Regions from separate parts of the Curtobacterium sp. BH-2-1-1 genome, predicted to be linked through region 1. Evidence: riboswitches for the same ligand, from Rfam matches in the RefSeq annotation. Region 1 holds a riboswitch; the other holds the start of a gene.
What was found. A riboswitch is a leader RNA that binds a small molecule or an ion and turns the genes downstream of it on or off. The one in region 1 is predicted to bind thiamine pyrophosphate.
Positions count from the first base shown of each region.

Region 2: another riboswitch for thiamine pyrophosphate. It lies ahead of thiM (hydroxyethylthiazole kinase); the one in region 1 lies ahead of BJK06_RS02875 (ECF transporter S component).

Region 1 covers NZ_CP017580.1:623,670-631,098, forward strand. The annotation lists gene BJK06_RS02860 (AAA family ATPase) at 1-154, opposite strand, end outside; gene BJK06_RS02865 (energy-coupling factor transporter transmembrane protein EcfT) at 168-989, opposite strand; gene BJK06_RS02870 (ABC transporter ATP-binding protein) at 986-2,698, opposite strand; gene BJK06_RS02875 (ECF transporter S component) at 2,695-3,336, opposite strand; TPP riboswitch at 3,333-3,442, opposite strand; gene BJK06_RS02880 (hypothetical protein) at 3,544-3,867, opposite strand; gene glgX (glycogen debranching protein GlgX) at 3,997-6,234, shown strand; gene treY (malto-oligosyltrehalose synthase) at 6,231-7,429, shown strand, end outside.
Region 2 covers NZ_CP017580.1:3,238,549-3,245,977, forward strand. The annotation lists gene thiD (bifunctional hydroxymethylpyrimidine kinase/phosphomethylpyrimidine kinase) at 1-1,185, opposite strand, end outside; gene thiE (thiamine phosphate synthase) at 1,182-1,922, opposite strand; gene thiM (hydroxyethylthiazole kinase) at 1,919-2,767, opposite strand; TPP riboswitch at 2,756-2,851, opposite strand; gene BJK06_RS15395 (NUDIX domain-containing protein) at 2,919-3,809, shown strand; gene BJK06_RS15400 (MFS transporter) at 3,823-5,067, opposite strand; gene BJK06_RS15405 (GntR family transcriptional regulator) at 5,064-5,714, opposite strand; gene BJK06_RS15410 (phosphotransferase enzyme family protein) at 5,854-6,600, shown strand; gene BJK06_RS15415 (winged helix DNA-binding domain-containing protein) at 6,623-7,429, shown strand, end outside.

The DNA of each region.
Region 1 (7,429 bases):
ACCTGCCGTCGACGAGCACGACGAGTCGCGTTCCGGAGGCGGCCGCGACCCCGGCGGCCGCGGCGGCGAGGCCCTCGACGAGCGAGTCGTCGGGACCCGGAAGCCGGCCGACGGGCCGCCCCGACGCACCACTCGCGCCGCGCGCGCCACCCACGTCAGGTTCCCCCTCAGGCACGCCACGTCCCCGCGCCCACGGCCACCGCGATCGACACGACGCCGATCCCGACGAGCACGCCGACCATCGCCCACTCCGGCCCCGCGAACCGCACACTCCGCGCCCACGTCCGCCGCCCGGGAGCGCCGAACCCCCGCGACTCCATCGCCACCGCCAGCGTCGTCGCCCGCCGCAGCGCCAGCACGAGCAGCGCGAACGCCATCGACGCGCCGCGCCGCAGCCGTCCGGTGTCCGCGACGCCGCGGGCCCGACGAGCCATGCCGAGCTGTCGCCAGTCGTCCCCGAGGAGCGTCATCATCCGGATCGCCGCGAGCGCCCCGAGCACGAACCGTGCCGGCAGCCGCAGGAGCTGCGCGAGTCCGTCCGCGAGGTCGGTCGGGTCCACCCGCACGAACAACGCCACCGCCGGCAGCCCGATCGCCAGGACACGGAGCGCCGTCGCCAGCGCGAGTGCGAGCGACCCGTCGGTGACGTGCGCGAACCCGAGGTCGAACCAGGACCGCCCGGACGGCCGCCCGTACAACGCGATGCTCAGCGCGGTCAGCGGCACCGCGACCAGGACCGGCGAGGTCCGCAGCAGCAGGGTGCGGGGCGGGATCCGCAGGAGCGGCAGGAGCAGGAGTTCGAGACCGAGCGCGACCGCCGCGGACACGACGTCGAGGCTGAGCACGAGGCACACGCCGAGCGCGAGGACGCCCAGCAGCGAGGCCACCGGCTGGACGCCTCGGACGCCGCGTGCACGCGTGGTGCCGTCGGGTGGCCCAGGAGGCGCGGCTCGTCCGGGCAGACCGGCCGCGGCCTGGTGCTCGCTCACGGTTGCACCTCCGTGGCCGGGTCGCGCAGGTCGGCGGCCGGCCCGACGGTGCTCGCCCCCGTCGCCCCTGTCGCCCTCGTCGTCCCTGTCGCCCCGAGCACGCCTGTCGCCCCGAGCACGATCTCGTCCGCGTCGAGCGCGCGGACGAGGTCGCGGTCGTGCGTCACGGCGACGATCGCGGTGCCGGAGTCGGCGAGTTCGCCGAGCCGGTCCACCACGGCCTGCCAGGTCGCCCGGTCCTGACCGGAGGTCGGCTCGTCGAGCACGACGACGGGCGGCCGGGAGGCGATGACCGTCCCGATCGCCAACCGCCGCTGCTCGCCGCCGGACAGCGTGAAGGGGTTGGCGTCGGCGAGGTGCGCGAGGCCGAACGCGTCGAGGAGCTCGTCGACCCGGGCATCGACGTCCGCCGCTCCGAGGGCGCGGGGGCCGACGGCCAGCTCCTCACGCACGGTGCGGGCGACGAACTGGTGCTCCGGGTCCTGGAAGACCGTGCCGATCCGACCGGCCAGCTGCCGGCTCGTCCACGCGGCGGGGGCGTCACCGATGCCGTCGGCGAGTGCCGTGCCCGCGCGGAGCGACCCCGCGGCGGGGCGCAGGAGCCCGGCGAGCGTGAGGCCGAGCGTCGACTTGCCGATGCCGTTCGGCCCGGTGACCGCGAGGACCCGTCCGGCCCGGACGTCGAGGTCGATCCCGCTCCCGACCGGCTGCCGCCTGCCCCGGGCGGTCCCGAGCCCCCGCGCCGCGAGCAGCACCGGGTCCCGATCGCCGAGCGGGCGGATTCCGTCCGGTCCCCCGCGGTCGGCCCCATGCATCCCGCCCGCTCGCGGACCCGCGGCGCCGAGCGGGCGGATTCCGTCCGGTCCCCCGCGGACCGTCCCAAGCATTTCGCCCGCTCGCGGCGGCGTGCGGGTGCCCCGGCGCGCCGAACCCCGCTCGGGCTCGGACCCGGGCACCCAGACGCCGGCGGCGGTCAACGCCGGACCGTGTTCGGCGAGCACGTCCGCAGGCGCACCGTCCGCGACGACACCCCCGGCCGGCTCCAGCAGCACGAGTCGGTCGACCAGGTCCAGCCACGCGCCGATGCGGTGCTCGACGACGAGCAGTGAACACTCGGTCTCGTCGAGCAGCGCCCGCACGGCGTCGTGCACCTGCACCACCCCGGAGGGGTCGAGGTTCGCGCAGGGCTCGTCGAGCACGAGGGCACCCGGACGCATGGCGAGCACGCCCGCGAGCGCCAGCCGCTGCCGCTGCCCGCCGGAGAGCATCGTGGTGGACCGGTCGAGCGGCAGGTCGAGCCCGACGACGTCGAGGGCCGACCGGACGCGCTGCCAGATCTCGTCCCGCGGGACGCCGGCGTTCTCGCAGCCGAACGCCACGTCGTCGCCGACGCGGGACATCACCGTGTGCGCCTCGGGGTCCTGCATGACGAGGCCGACGCGCCCGCGGACCGCACGCGGTTCGGCACCGTCGACGAGGACCGAACCCTGGACGGAGGCCGCGGTGTCGTCGGTGGCGTCCGGCTCGTCCGGGAGCACGCCCGCGACCGCCCGCAGCAGCGTCGACTTGCCGGCGCCCGAGGGACCGACGATCGCGACCCGCTCCCCCGGCTCGACGGTCAGGTCGACGCCCCGGACGGCCCAGGCGTCACGTTCCGCGTACCGCCAGCCCCAGTCGGAGAAGGTGATCCGCGCGACTGCCACGGTCACGCGACGGTGCGAGGACCGCGTCTGGAGTGCTCACGGCCCGCCGCGAACGACGACAGGACGCCGGTCGCGGCGAGCGCTCGGACGAGGAACCACGAGCCGACGCCCGCGATCAGCGCACCGGAGACGATCGCCGAGACGACGTAGACGACCTTGAACGCCAGGTCGAGTCCGGGGTACCAGAGCACCGTGTCGTTCAGCCCGAGCGCCAGCCCGGCCGCGGCACCGGCGAGCACGACCACCGGCAGGCGGTACACGCGGTACAGGAAGAGCGCGAGCACCAGCTCGGCGCCGAGGCCCTGCACGAGGCCGGCCTCGAGCGTCAGCCAGCCCCACTGCGTGCCGAGGAGCGCCTCGACCGAGGCGGCCACCATCTCGGCGTAGAGGGCCGCTCCGGGCTTCCGGACGATGATCGCGACGACGGGCCCGGCGAGCAGCCACACGCCGCCGAAGAGCGCCTGCGTGCCGGGGAGCACGAGCGCGGCGACGGCGCTGATCGGCTCGTAGCCGAACTCCCAGAGCTTGAAGACGACACCGATCGCGACGGCGAGCACGCTCGCGACGACGATGTCGACGACCCGCCAGCGCAGTGAGCGCCTGACGGGGGTGGACGGAACAGCAGTGTGCGTGCTCGTGGACATGGCCCTGGACTCCTCCCTGCGCCGGCATGATCCGGATCAGGTTCGACGGTCGGAGCGCCACTCGCTCCCTCTCAGCCCGGCGATCCCGGACTCCCGTGTGTGTCCCGCCATTGTAGACGTGGTCGCGACCCGGTGACGGATCGCGACCACAGGACGTCCTGGAGGCGCGGGGCGGGCCCGCACCGCGCCTCCAGGTCCGTCAGTGGGTCACTTCTTCAGGACGCGGACCAGCTTGCGCAGGACGGTCCCGGTCACCCAGATGACCGGGACGCTCACCGCGAGGAGGGAGATCAGGTTCGGCTCGAACTCGAGGTCCTTGCCGGGGCGTCGGACGTAGGCGCCGATCGGGATGGAGACGGCACCGCCGCCTCCGCCACCGTTGTCGTCGCCGTCCCCGCCCCCACCGAAGCCGAACCAGCCGAGGGACACCGGGATGAGGGTCTGGTCGCCGACCTCGACCGGCTCCCCGTAGTTCGTGGACACGCCGACGGGGCGTACCTTCTCTGCGATCTGCGTGACGATGTTGGCCATGCGCGCGACGCTACTCGCCCGTTCCTCCACAGGCAGAGCTACCCGCGCATCCGTCCACGGCCGGAGCTTGTCTGCGGACGCGGTCGGCTCCCGCCGATATGTTGGCGGGACCCACACCTGGAGGACCGTTTGCACACCTGGCCCGGCAACCCGTACCCGCTCGGGGCGACCTACGACGGGAGCGGCACGAACTTCGCCCTCTTCAGCGAGGTCGCCGAACGCGTGGAACTCTGTCTCTTCGACGACGACGGGAACGAACAGTGCATCGACCTCGTCGAGGTCGATGCGTACGTCTGGCACGCCTACCTCCCGAACGTCGGCCCCGGCCAGCAGTACGGCTTCCGGGTGCACGGCGAGTACGCCCCCGAGAAGGGGCTCCGCGCCAACGCGAACAAGCTGCTCCTCGACCCCTACGCCAAGGCGACCAGCGGGGACATCGACTGGGACCAGGCGCTCTTCTCGTACACGTTCGGCGACCCGGACTCGACCGACGACCAGGACTCGGCGCCCCACATGATGAAGGGCGTCGTCATCAACCCGTTCTTCGACTGGCAGGGCGACCGGGCTCCTCGGATCCCCTACGGCGAGACCGTGATCTACGAGGCACACGTCAAGGGCCTCACCGAGACCCACCCCGACGTGCCCGAAGAACAGCGGGGGACCTACGCGGGGGTCGCGCACCCGGCCGTGATCGCGCACCTGCAGCGGCTCGGCGTCACCACGCTCGAACTCATGCCCGTGCACCAGTTCGTCAACGACTCGACCCTGCAGGACAAGGGGCTGTCGAACTACTGGGGCTACAACACGATCGGGTTCTTCGCGCCGCACTCGCACTACTCGTCCTCGGGCGACCACGGACAGCAGGTGCAGGAGTTCAAGGCGATGGTGCGCGAACTGCACCGTGCCGGCATCGAGGTCGTCCTCGACGTGGTGTACAACCACACGGCCGAGGGGAACCACCTCGGACCGACGCTGTCCTTCCGCGGGATCGACAACGCCGCCTACTACCGCCTCGTCGAGGACGACAAGCGGTACTACATGGACACCACGGGCACGGGCAACTCGCTCAACGTCGGGCACCCGCACTCGCTGCAGCTCATCATGGACTCGCTGCGGTACTGGGTCACCGAGATGCACGTGGACGGCTTCCGCTTCGACCTCGCGGCCGCCCTGGCGCGTGAGTTCTACGAGGTGGACCGGCTGGCGGCGTTCTTCGAACTGGTCCAGCAGGACCCGATCGTGTCCCAGGTGAAGCTCATCGCCGAGCCGTGGGACGTCGGCCCCGGTGGCTACCAGGTCGGCAACTTCCCGCCGCAGTGGTCCGAGTGGAACGGCAAGTACCGCGACACCGTCCGCGACTTCTGGCGGGGAGAGCCCTCCACCCTCGGCGAGTTCGCCTCGCGGATCTCCGGCTCGGCCGACCTCTACGAGCACGACGGCCGCACGCCGAAGGCGAGCATCAACTTCATCACGGCGCACGACGGCTTCACGCTGTACGACCTCGTCGCCTACAACGAGAAGCACAACGAGGCCAACGGCGAGGACAACAACGACGGCGAGAGCCACAACCGGTCGTGGAACTCCGGCGCCGAGGGCCCGACCGACGACGAGTCGATCAACGCCCTGCGGCTGCAGCGCCGACGGAACTTCCTCGCGACGCTGCTGCTCAGCCAGGGTGTCCCGATGATCGCCCACGGCGACGAGCTCGGGCGCACGCAGTCCGGCAACAACAACGTGTACGCCCAGGACTCCGCGCTGAGCTGGATCGACTGGGACGCCGCCGACGACGACCTCATCCAGTTCACGGCCGACGTCGTGAAGCTCCGGCACGACCACCCGACGTTCCGCCGCACGCGGTACTTCAACGGGCGTCCGGTCCGCCGCGGGCAGGACGAGCCGCTGCCGGACGTCGTGTGGCTCACGCCCTCCGGCGACGCCATGGAACCCGAGGACTGGGACTCCGGCTTCGGCAAGAGCGTCGGCATGTACCTGAACGGCAACGGGATCCGCGGGCGCGACTCCCGCGGCGAGCGTGTCACCGACGTCGCCTTCATCACGTACTTCAACGCGCACGACGACACCGTGACGTTCACGCTGCCCCCCGAGGAGTACTCGCCGGGCTGGACGGTGCGGATCGACACCGCCGAACCGGGTGCGCGTGACGAGGTCCTCGACGCCGGCACCCCGCTGGACGTCCCGGCACGCTCAATGATCGTGCTGCGGGCCGAGCCCGACCACGAGGTCACGGTGACCCCGGTGGACACCGACTCGTCACGACCGGCCACCGCAGCACCGCAGGACGCCGTCACACCGGTGAACCCCGCCGGCGCCACGGCTCCCTCCGCCACGAGCGGCGGCCAGCAGTGACCGCCCGGCGCGTCCCGACCTCGACGTACCGGCTGCAGGTCACGCCGGACTTCGACCTGTCGGCCGCACGCGACGTCGTCGACTACGTGCGCGACCTCGGCGCGGACTGGCTCTACCTCTCCCCGGTGCTGCAGGCCGAGCCCGGGTCCCAGCACGGTTACGACGTCGTCGACCACGGCCACGTCGACACCGAGCGCGGCGGTGACGAGGCGCTCCAAGCGCTCGCCGACGCCGCCCACGCCGTCGGCCTCGGTGTCCTGGTGGACGTCGTGCCGAACCACGTCGGTGTGGCCACGCCCGAGGTGAACCCGTGGTGGTGGTCCCTGCTCGAGCACGGCCAGGGCTCCCCCGTCGCCTGGGCCTTCGACGTCGACTGGGACGCCGGGGACGGCAAGCTCCGCGTCCCGGTGCTCGACGACCGGCTGCTCGACGCGGTCGAACTTCGTGACGGCCGGCTGTACCTGGGCGACACGGCCTACCCGACCGCTCCGGGCACGGTGCACGACGGCGACTCGGTGGCCGACGTCCACGCCCGGCAGCACTACGAGTTCGTGCACTGGAAGCGGGCCGACCACGAGCTGAACTACCGGCGGTTCTTCGCGGTGAACACGCTCGCGGCGATCCGGGTCGAGGAACCCGAGGTCTTCGCGGCCTCCCACGGCACGATCGGCGCGTGGTTCCGTGACGGCCTCGTCGACGGACTCCGCATCGACCACCCCGACGGACTGTACGACCCCGCCGGCTACCTGCAGGACCTCGCGGCGCTCACCGACGGCGCCTACACGCTCGTCGAGAAGATCCTCGAGCCGGGCGAGGAACTCCCCGCGAGCTGGCCGGTCGACGGCACCACCGGCTACGACGCCCTCGGGGTGCTCGACCGGGTGTTCGTCGACCCCGCCGGCGAGGACTCGCTGACCGCGGCGTCCGGGGCCGAGCCGACCGACTGGCAGCAGCTGACGCACGACACCCGTCGCGGCATCGCGGACGGCATCCTCGGCAGCGAGGTCGAGCGGCTCGCGCGGCTGCTCGGCCCCGGCACCGGCAGCGCCGCGTCCGCGCCGCTCCCCCACGATCGGATCGTCGACGCGGTCGCCGAGATCGTGGCCTCGTTCGACGTGTACCGGACGTACCTGCCCGAGGGCGCGCACCACCTCATCGACGCCCTCGAAGGTGCGGCCTCGGCGCGGCCGGACCT
Region 2 (7,429 bases), 1.2 Mb from region 1:
GGCGAGGACCCCGACGGACCCGGAGTCCGCAGCGGCCTGCAGGTGGGCGAGGTAGCCGGCGCAGACCGGGTGGACGGGGTCCTCGGCGTGCGTGCCGGCGAGGCGTCGGTGGTGCAGTTCGCGGGCCTCGTCGGCGCAGCCCTGGGCCGATGCCTGCCAGAACGCGGCCTCGGCCCCGGTGGTCCACGAGCCGAGCAGCGCCAGGTGCCGCTCGTACGCGCGGAGGTAGTGGACGTCCTGCGCCAGGTACGCGGCGAACACCTCGGGGTCGAGCGTCCCGGCGCGCATCCCGGCGAGGAAGTCGCACGCGATCGTCTCGTGCAGGACCTCGGCGACGTCGTCCCACCAGCGGTCGGTCCACCTCGGCTCCGGCCGCTCCGCACGCACGAGCGCGCCGTGGTCGACCGGACCGTTCCCGGTGCCGACGTGCAGGGCGTCGGCGCCGCGGAGGGCCGCGGTCAGCCAGCGCTTCGCCGTGCCGACGGCCAGTTCCCAGTCGCCGTCGCGGGCCGCGAGCGTCGCGATCGCACTCGACAGCGAGCACCCGGTGCCGTGCGTGTTCGTCGTCCGGACGCGTGGCGCGCTGAACGTCCGGAGCACCCCGTCGGGCCCGACGAGCACGTCGTCCGAGGTGTCGCCGCCGTCGTGGCCGCCCTTCGCGAGCACGAGCACGTCCCAGGTGCGGGCGATCGTGAGCGCCCGGTCCTCGGCGCTGTCCGGGGCCCGTCCGTGCAGGGTGGCCAGCTCGGCGAGCACCGCGAGTTCCGCCCGGTTCGGCGTCACGAGGTCGGCGAGCCCGAGCAGCGTGGCCATCGCCCGCGAGGCGTCCTCGTCGAGCAACCGGTCCCCGCTCGTCGCGACCATCACGGGGTCGACCACCACGACCGGTGGGCGGTGCTCGCGGAGCCACTCGGTCACGACCCGTACGACCTCGGCGGTGCCGAGCATCCCGACCTTCACGGCGTCGACCACGACGTCGTCCGACACCGCGTCGAGCTGTTCGCGCAGGAACGCGACGTCCGGCACGTGCACCGAACGCACCCCGTGCGTGTTCTGCGCGACGAGCGCGGTCACGACGCCCATGCCGTAGCCGTCGTGCGCGGCGATGGCCTTGAGGTCCGCCTGCATCCCCGCCCCACCCGTCGGGTCGGTCCCGGCGATGCTCAGGACGCGCGGGACGCTCATGCGTCCGCCCCGTGGTGCGTCGCGTCGGCCAGGAGGAACGGATCGCCACCACCCGACGGCCCCGGCTCCGCCCCGTGGTCGGGTCCAGTGCCCCACGCGGACACGAACGCCGCCGCGGCGGACCCGGGGTCGGCCGCGGCACAGATGCCCGACACGACCGCCACGCCCGCAGCACCGGCTGCCCGGAGCGGCCCGACGTCGTCGAGCGTCACCCCGCCGATCGCCACGCACGGCACGTCCGTCGCGCGTGCGAGCCGGCCGAACCCGTCGTGGCCCAGGGCCGGCGGGTGGTCCGCCTTCGTCGCGGTCGGGTGCACCACGCCGACCCCGAGCAGGTCGACCGTGCCGCGGGGGAGTGCGGCGACGGCGGCGAGGTGCTCCGGGGTGTTCGCGGTCAGCCCGACGTGTGCGTCCGTTCCGAGCAGGGCGCGAGCGGCGGTGACGGGGACGTCGGACTGGCCGAGGTGCACGCCCGCGACCCGGTGTCCGGCGTGCCGAGCGGCCAGGGCGACGTCCAACCGGTCGTCGACCACCACGGTCGCGCGGTCGCCCACGGCGTCGGCCACCGCGGCGGTCAGTGCCAGCAGGTCACGGGCCGAGGCGTCCTTGTCGCGCACCTGCACGATCCGCACCCCGCCGTGCACCGCGGCACGGACGACCCCGAGCACACCGATGCCGTGCCGGTCCGACAGCGCCGGGTCCGTCACGAGGTACACGCCGAACCCACCGGCGCTCACGCGGACACCGCCGGGGACTCCACGGTGATGCGCGCCGAGCGCACGACCTCGTCCGGCGAGAGCGACGCCAGGCGGTCGAGGAACAGCGGCTGGAACGTGCCCGGTCCGCCGGCCTCGCGCGCGGCGAACTCGGCCGCGATCGTGTGCACCGCGGTCGCGGCGACGGCGGCCGCGCCCGGGTCCTCGGGGGAGACGGCGGTGAACGCGGCGACGACGGCACCGAGCGCGCAGCCGCCGCCGGTGATCCGCGTGAGCAGCTCCGTGCCGTTCGCGACCCGCACCACGCCGATGCCGGGCGCGACCAGCAGGTCGACCGGACCCGACACGGCGACCGCGGCCACGCGCCTGGCGGCCACCGCGTCGACCGCAGCCACGCGCGCGTCCTCGGTGCCGACCGTGCTGTCGACGCCACGACCACCGGCCGAGGCGCCGAGCACCGCGAGCACCTCGGAGGCGTTGCCCCGCAGCACCGTCGGACCGAGCGCCAGCAGGTCCCGGGCCAGGGCCGTCCGCACCGGCAGGGAGCCGACGGCGACCGGGTCGAGCACCCAGGGCGTGCCGGCGTCGACCGCTGCCGAGGCGGCTTCGAGCGACGCGGCCCGGGGTTCGGCGTGCGGCGTGCCGGTGTTCACCAGCAGGGCGTCGGCGACCCGGGCGAACGGCCCGGCCTCGGTCACGACGTCGACCATCGCGGCCGAGGCGCCGAGCGCGAGCAGCACGTTCGCGGTGACGTTCTGCACCACGGTGTTCGTGATGCAGTGCACCAGGGGACTCCGGGCGCGGACGGCCTCGAGGAGTTCGGCGGTCCGACGGGCCCAGTCGGGGGCGGGCGCAGCAGTGTGCATGGACGATCCCTTCGCGAGTACGAGCTCGAGCAGGTTCGACGGGTGTGATCTCAGCCGCTGGTTGCGGCACCCCGTGTCTCGACCGACACCGTACACGAGCGGCTGCGACGTCTCCGGTCACATGACGGGTCCCGTGTGACAGGGTTGACGGGTGCCAGACACCACGCCTCCCGGGCCGCCTCCCGGCCCCCGCGACCCCGGCGACGCCTGGGCGGTCGGCCCCGACGGCACCAAGGCCTGGGGGCGGTTCGGCGCGGCCGGACTCCTCGTCGACGACGGCTCCGGGCGCGTGCTCCTGCAGCACCGCGTCGAGTGGAGCCACCACGGCGGCACCTGGGGGATCCCGGGCGGAGCCCGCCACCTCGGCGAGGACGCCGTGACCGGGGCGCTCCGCGAGTCGGCGGAGGAAGCCGGCGTGCCCGAGGACGGCGTGGACCTCCGGCACACCGCCGTGCTGGACCTCGGGTTCTGGACGTACACGACGGTGGTGGGGCGCGCCTCCAGGGCCTTCGAACCGGTGATCGCCGACCGCGAGAGCCTCGAACTGGCCTGGGTGCCCGTCGGCGACGTCGAGGACCTGCCCCTGCACCCCGGGTTCGGGGCGTCGTGGCCGGCGCTGCGGGCACGGATCGAGACGACACCGCACGTCGTGGTGGACGCGGCGAACGTGGTCGGCAGTGTGCCGGACGGGTGGTGGAAGGACCGGGCGGGGGCTGCGTCGCGGCTGCTCGGGTCGGTGGGGGCGCTCGCCGCGGCGGGTGTGTCGGCCGAGGTGCTCGCACTGCCGTTCGACCGGTGGTGGCCGCGGTGGACCGTGGTGCTCGAGGGAGCGGCGCGGGACGCCGTGGGCGCGGACGAGCCGGTGTCCGTCGTGCGCGCGCCGGGGTCGGGTGACGACGCGATCGTCGAGGCTGCCCGGGCCGCGGTGGACGCCGGCCACACCCCGGTCGTCGTGGTGACCGCCGACCGCGAGCTCCGGGCCCGCGTCGAGGAGCTCGGCGCCTCGGTGCACGGGCCGGCCTGGCTGCGCGACCAGTTCTGACCGCGCGGTCCAGCTACGCGGGGATGTGCTTCCGCGACGACACCAGGATCGCCACCCACGACAGCACCCCGAGCCCGACGACCACCCACAGGATCGTCGGCACCGCCACGACGTTCGCCACCGCGGCGATGACCGCCGGCGCCAGGAACCCGGCGTACGCCGCCGCGTAGAACACCCCGGTGAGCCCGGCCAGGTCGCGTGTCCCCGCGATCCGCTGGACCTCGAGCAGGCTCGACACGAGCGCCAGCCCGATGCCGAGGCCGATCACGACGTTCGCCACGAGCCCGATCGCCACGGACTGCAGCTGGACCGCCACGACGACCACGGCGACGCCCGCGGTCATGAGCGCCACGGCCGTCAGCAGTCCGCGTGCCGACAGGAGCGAGGTGACCCGCCCGGCGAGGGGCTGCACGGCACTCGACACCCCGAGGGCGACGACGGTGGCGGCGGTGGCGAACACGAGCCCCCACGTACCGGTCGCCCCGGCCAGCTTGGTCGGCAGGTACCCGTACCCGATCGCGGCTGACCCGAAGATCCACGGCGCGGCGACGAGCACGACCCGGGTGAACCGGCGGTGCCCGGCGCTCGGCACGGCGAGCTGCTTCCACCAGGGACCGGGCAGCCCGCCGGAGCGGCTCGTCTCCGGCGTTCGCCAGACGATCACGGCGAAGGGGACGGCGACGCAGATGTGCACGAGGAAGGGCAGGACCTCGGGGATCGGCCCCCACTGGGCGATGAGCCCTGCGACGAGGGCACCCGACGCCGACCCGAGGGTGAACGCCAGTGACGCCCGGCGTGCACCGGAACCGGCGTCGGCCGACGGGTCGAAGCGTCCCTGCGAGAGCTCCTTCACCCAGCTGTTGCCGACCGCCATCGCGATCCCGACGGTGACCCCGGAGAACAGGCGTCCGGCCATGAGGAACCCCGCGCCGAGCGGGCCGAACGCCAGCAGTCCGCTGCCGACGACGGCCGAGACGATCCCGGCGAGCATCAGCGGGCGGCGGCCGTGCCGGTCGGACAGGGACCCGGCGACGAGGAGCGCCGGCGCGAGCCCGAGCACGTACACGCCCAGGAAGACGTTCACGAGCAGCGACGAGTAGTGCGCGCGCTCCTCGTACATGAGCAGCAGGGGTGAGAACTGGTTCCCGCCCCACGAGCACACGAACACCGCGCCCCAGACGGCGACCCACGGCAGGACGCGTGCGTTCGGGACCGCGAGCGAGCCGGTGGTCGGGACGCTGCCGGTGGTGGCGCTCACAGGGCGCCCCGGTGCGACGCGACGTGGGCGCGGAGGACCTCGGCGTAGCGGAGGGCGTCGCCGGCCTCGAGCGCGGCGGCCAGTGCCCGGTGGTCCTCGAGGGACGCCTGCAACTGGGACGGCTGGAGCCGCATCAGGTGGTGCCGCAGCCGCTGCTGCCGGTCGCGCAGGGTCCGGGCGAACATGACGGCGATGGCGTTCCGCGACGCCCCGATGACGGCGCCGTGGAACTCCGCGTCGACCTCGATGAACCGGTCGACGTCGCCGGTCGCGACCGCCTGCTCCTGTTCCGCGAGCATCGCCTGGAGGAACGGGGTGACGTCCGCCACACGCCCGTCGGTGACGACGCGGGTCGCCGCGGTCGACTCGATCGCCTCCCGCATCTCGAGCACGTCGGCCGCCTCGCTCGGGGACATCGGCCGGACGACGGCGCCCTTCCGGGACTCGAGGGTGAGCAGGTCCTCGGCGGCGAGACGCAGGAACGCCTCGTGCACGGGCGTCCGCGACACGCCGATCTCCTGGCAGAGCGCGTTCTCGCTGATCGCCGTGCCGCCGGGCAGGTCGCCGCGGATGATCGCGCGCTTCACGTGGTCGTAGGCCCGGTCGGACGCTGCCTGGGCGGTGGTGTTCGTGCTCGGGGTGCTCACGGTCGACGATCCTACCCCTTGCATGCAACGGTGCATGCGGTCGTGTCACGCGCTGTTCACACGTGGACCGCGACACCGGGGCGCACGGGCGGATACGCTGGGCCACCACGTCAACGGAGACGTACAACAGGAGGTTCCGATGGAGCGGATCACCAGGGCCGACGATCGCGTGCACCGCCCGGCAGGGCCGTGGACGCCGACCGTGCACCGGCTGCTCGCCCACCTGCACGAACAGGGGTTCGTCGCAGCACCGGAACCGATCGAGCTCGGGCACACGCTCGAGACCGTCTCGTTCGTCCCCGGCGAAGCGGGGGAGTACCCGTGGACGGCCGACGTCGCGAGCGAGGCCGCCCTCGTCACGACCGCCCGGCTGCTGCGGCACTACCACGACGCCGCCGCCACCTTCACGCGCGACGACGACCGCGACGTCTGGTCCCAGGCGGAGCGGTACCCCGCCGAGACGATCGTGCACGGCGACTTCGCACCGTACAACTGCGTCTACGACGGCATCGCCGCGGTCGGGCTCATCGACTTCGACACCGCGCACCCCGGGCCACGGGTCTGGGACGTGGCCAGTGCCGTGTACCGGTTCGCACCGTTCACCACCGGCGTCGTCGAGGGGTCGACCGCGCCGTCGCTCGACGAACGGCTCGACCGCGCCGCCGAGTTCTGCCGCGCCTACGAGCTGGACGCCCGGTCGCGCGAGGTCCTCGCCGAGACGATCCTCGGCTCCCTCGTCGCGTTGGTCACGACCATGGAGACCGAGGCCGCGGCCGGGAACCCGAAGTTCGTCAGCGACCTGCAGCACGGGCACGCCGACCTCTACCGGGCCGACGTGGCGTACATCGAGCAGCACGCCGACGAGATCACCGCAGCCGTCGCCTGACCGCGACGGCGATGCTGGTGCCATGACGACCACACCGGCCCAGCTGCGCGCGATGCGCCTCGCCGCCCAGGGGATCGCCGTGCCCGGGCTCGGGCCGACCCAGGTGGTGGAACGCATGCTCGCCGTCCAGGGGCAGGACCTCGGGCAGGTCACCTGGGCCATCGGCGTCCGCGCGCCCGGGTCCACGCGCGACGACGTCCGCGCCGCGTTCGACCGCGGCGAGGTCGTCCGTTCGTGGCCGATGCGCGGCACCCTGCACGCGATGCGCCCCGACGACCTCCGACTGCTGCTCTCCCTCACCGCCGATCGGACGATCCGCTCCATCGCCCGGCGTGCGACCGAGCTCGGCATCGACGACGACGTCCTCCGCACCGCCCGGGACGCCACGGCCGACGCGCTGTCCGGCGGTCGGTCGCTCGTGCGCGACGACCTGTTCGACGTCTACCGAGGCACCGGCATCGACCCGACGCGAGGGCTGGGGTACCACGTGCTGCTCCGCCTCGCGCTCGAGGGGATGGTCGCCTGGGGGCCCACCGCCCGCGTCGGCCAGGGGCTCGTGCTCCTCGACGAGTGGGCACCGGCGACGGCCGACCTGCCCGACCGCGACGAGGCTCTGCGGCGGGTGCTGATCGGTCACCTGCGCGGGAGGGGCCCGGTGACCGAGGCCGACACCGCCTCCTGGACGAAGCTGCCGCTCGGCGACCTCCGGCGTGCCCGAGCGGTGGCCGGTGACGCCGTGGAGGACCTCGGCGACGGACTCCTCGCCCTCGCCGACCGACCCGACCCCGGGGGTGTGCCGACCGGGCACCTCCTGCCCGGGTTCGACGAG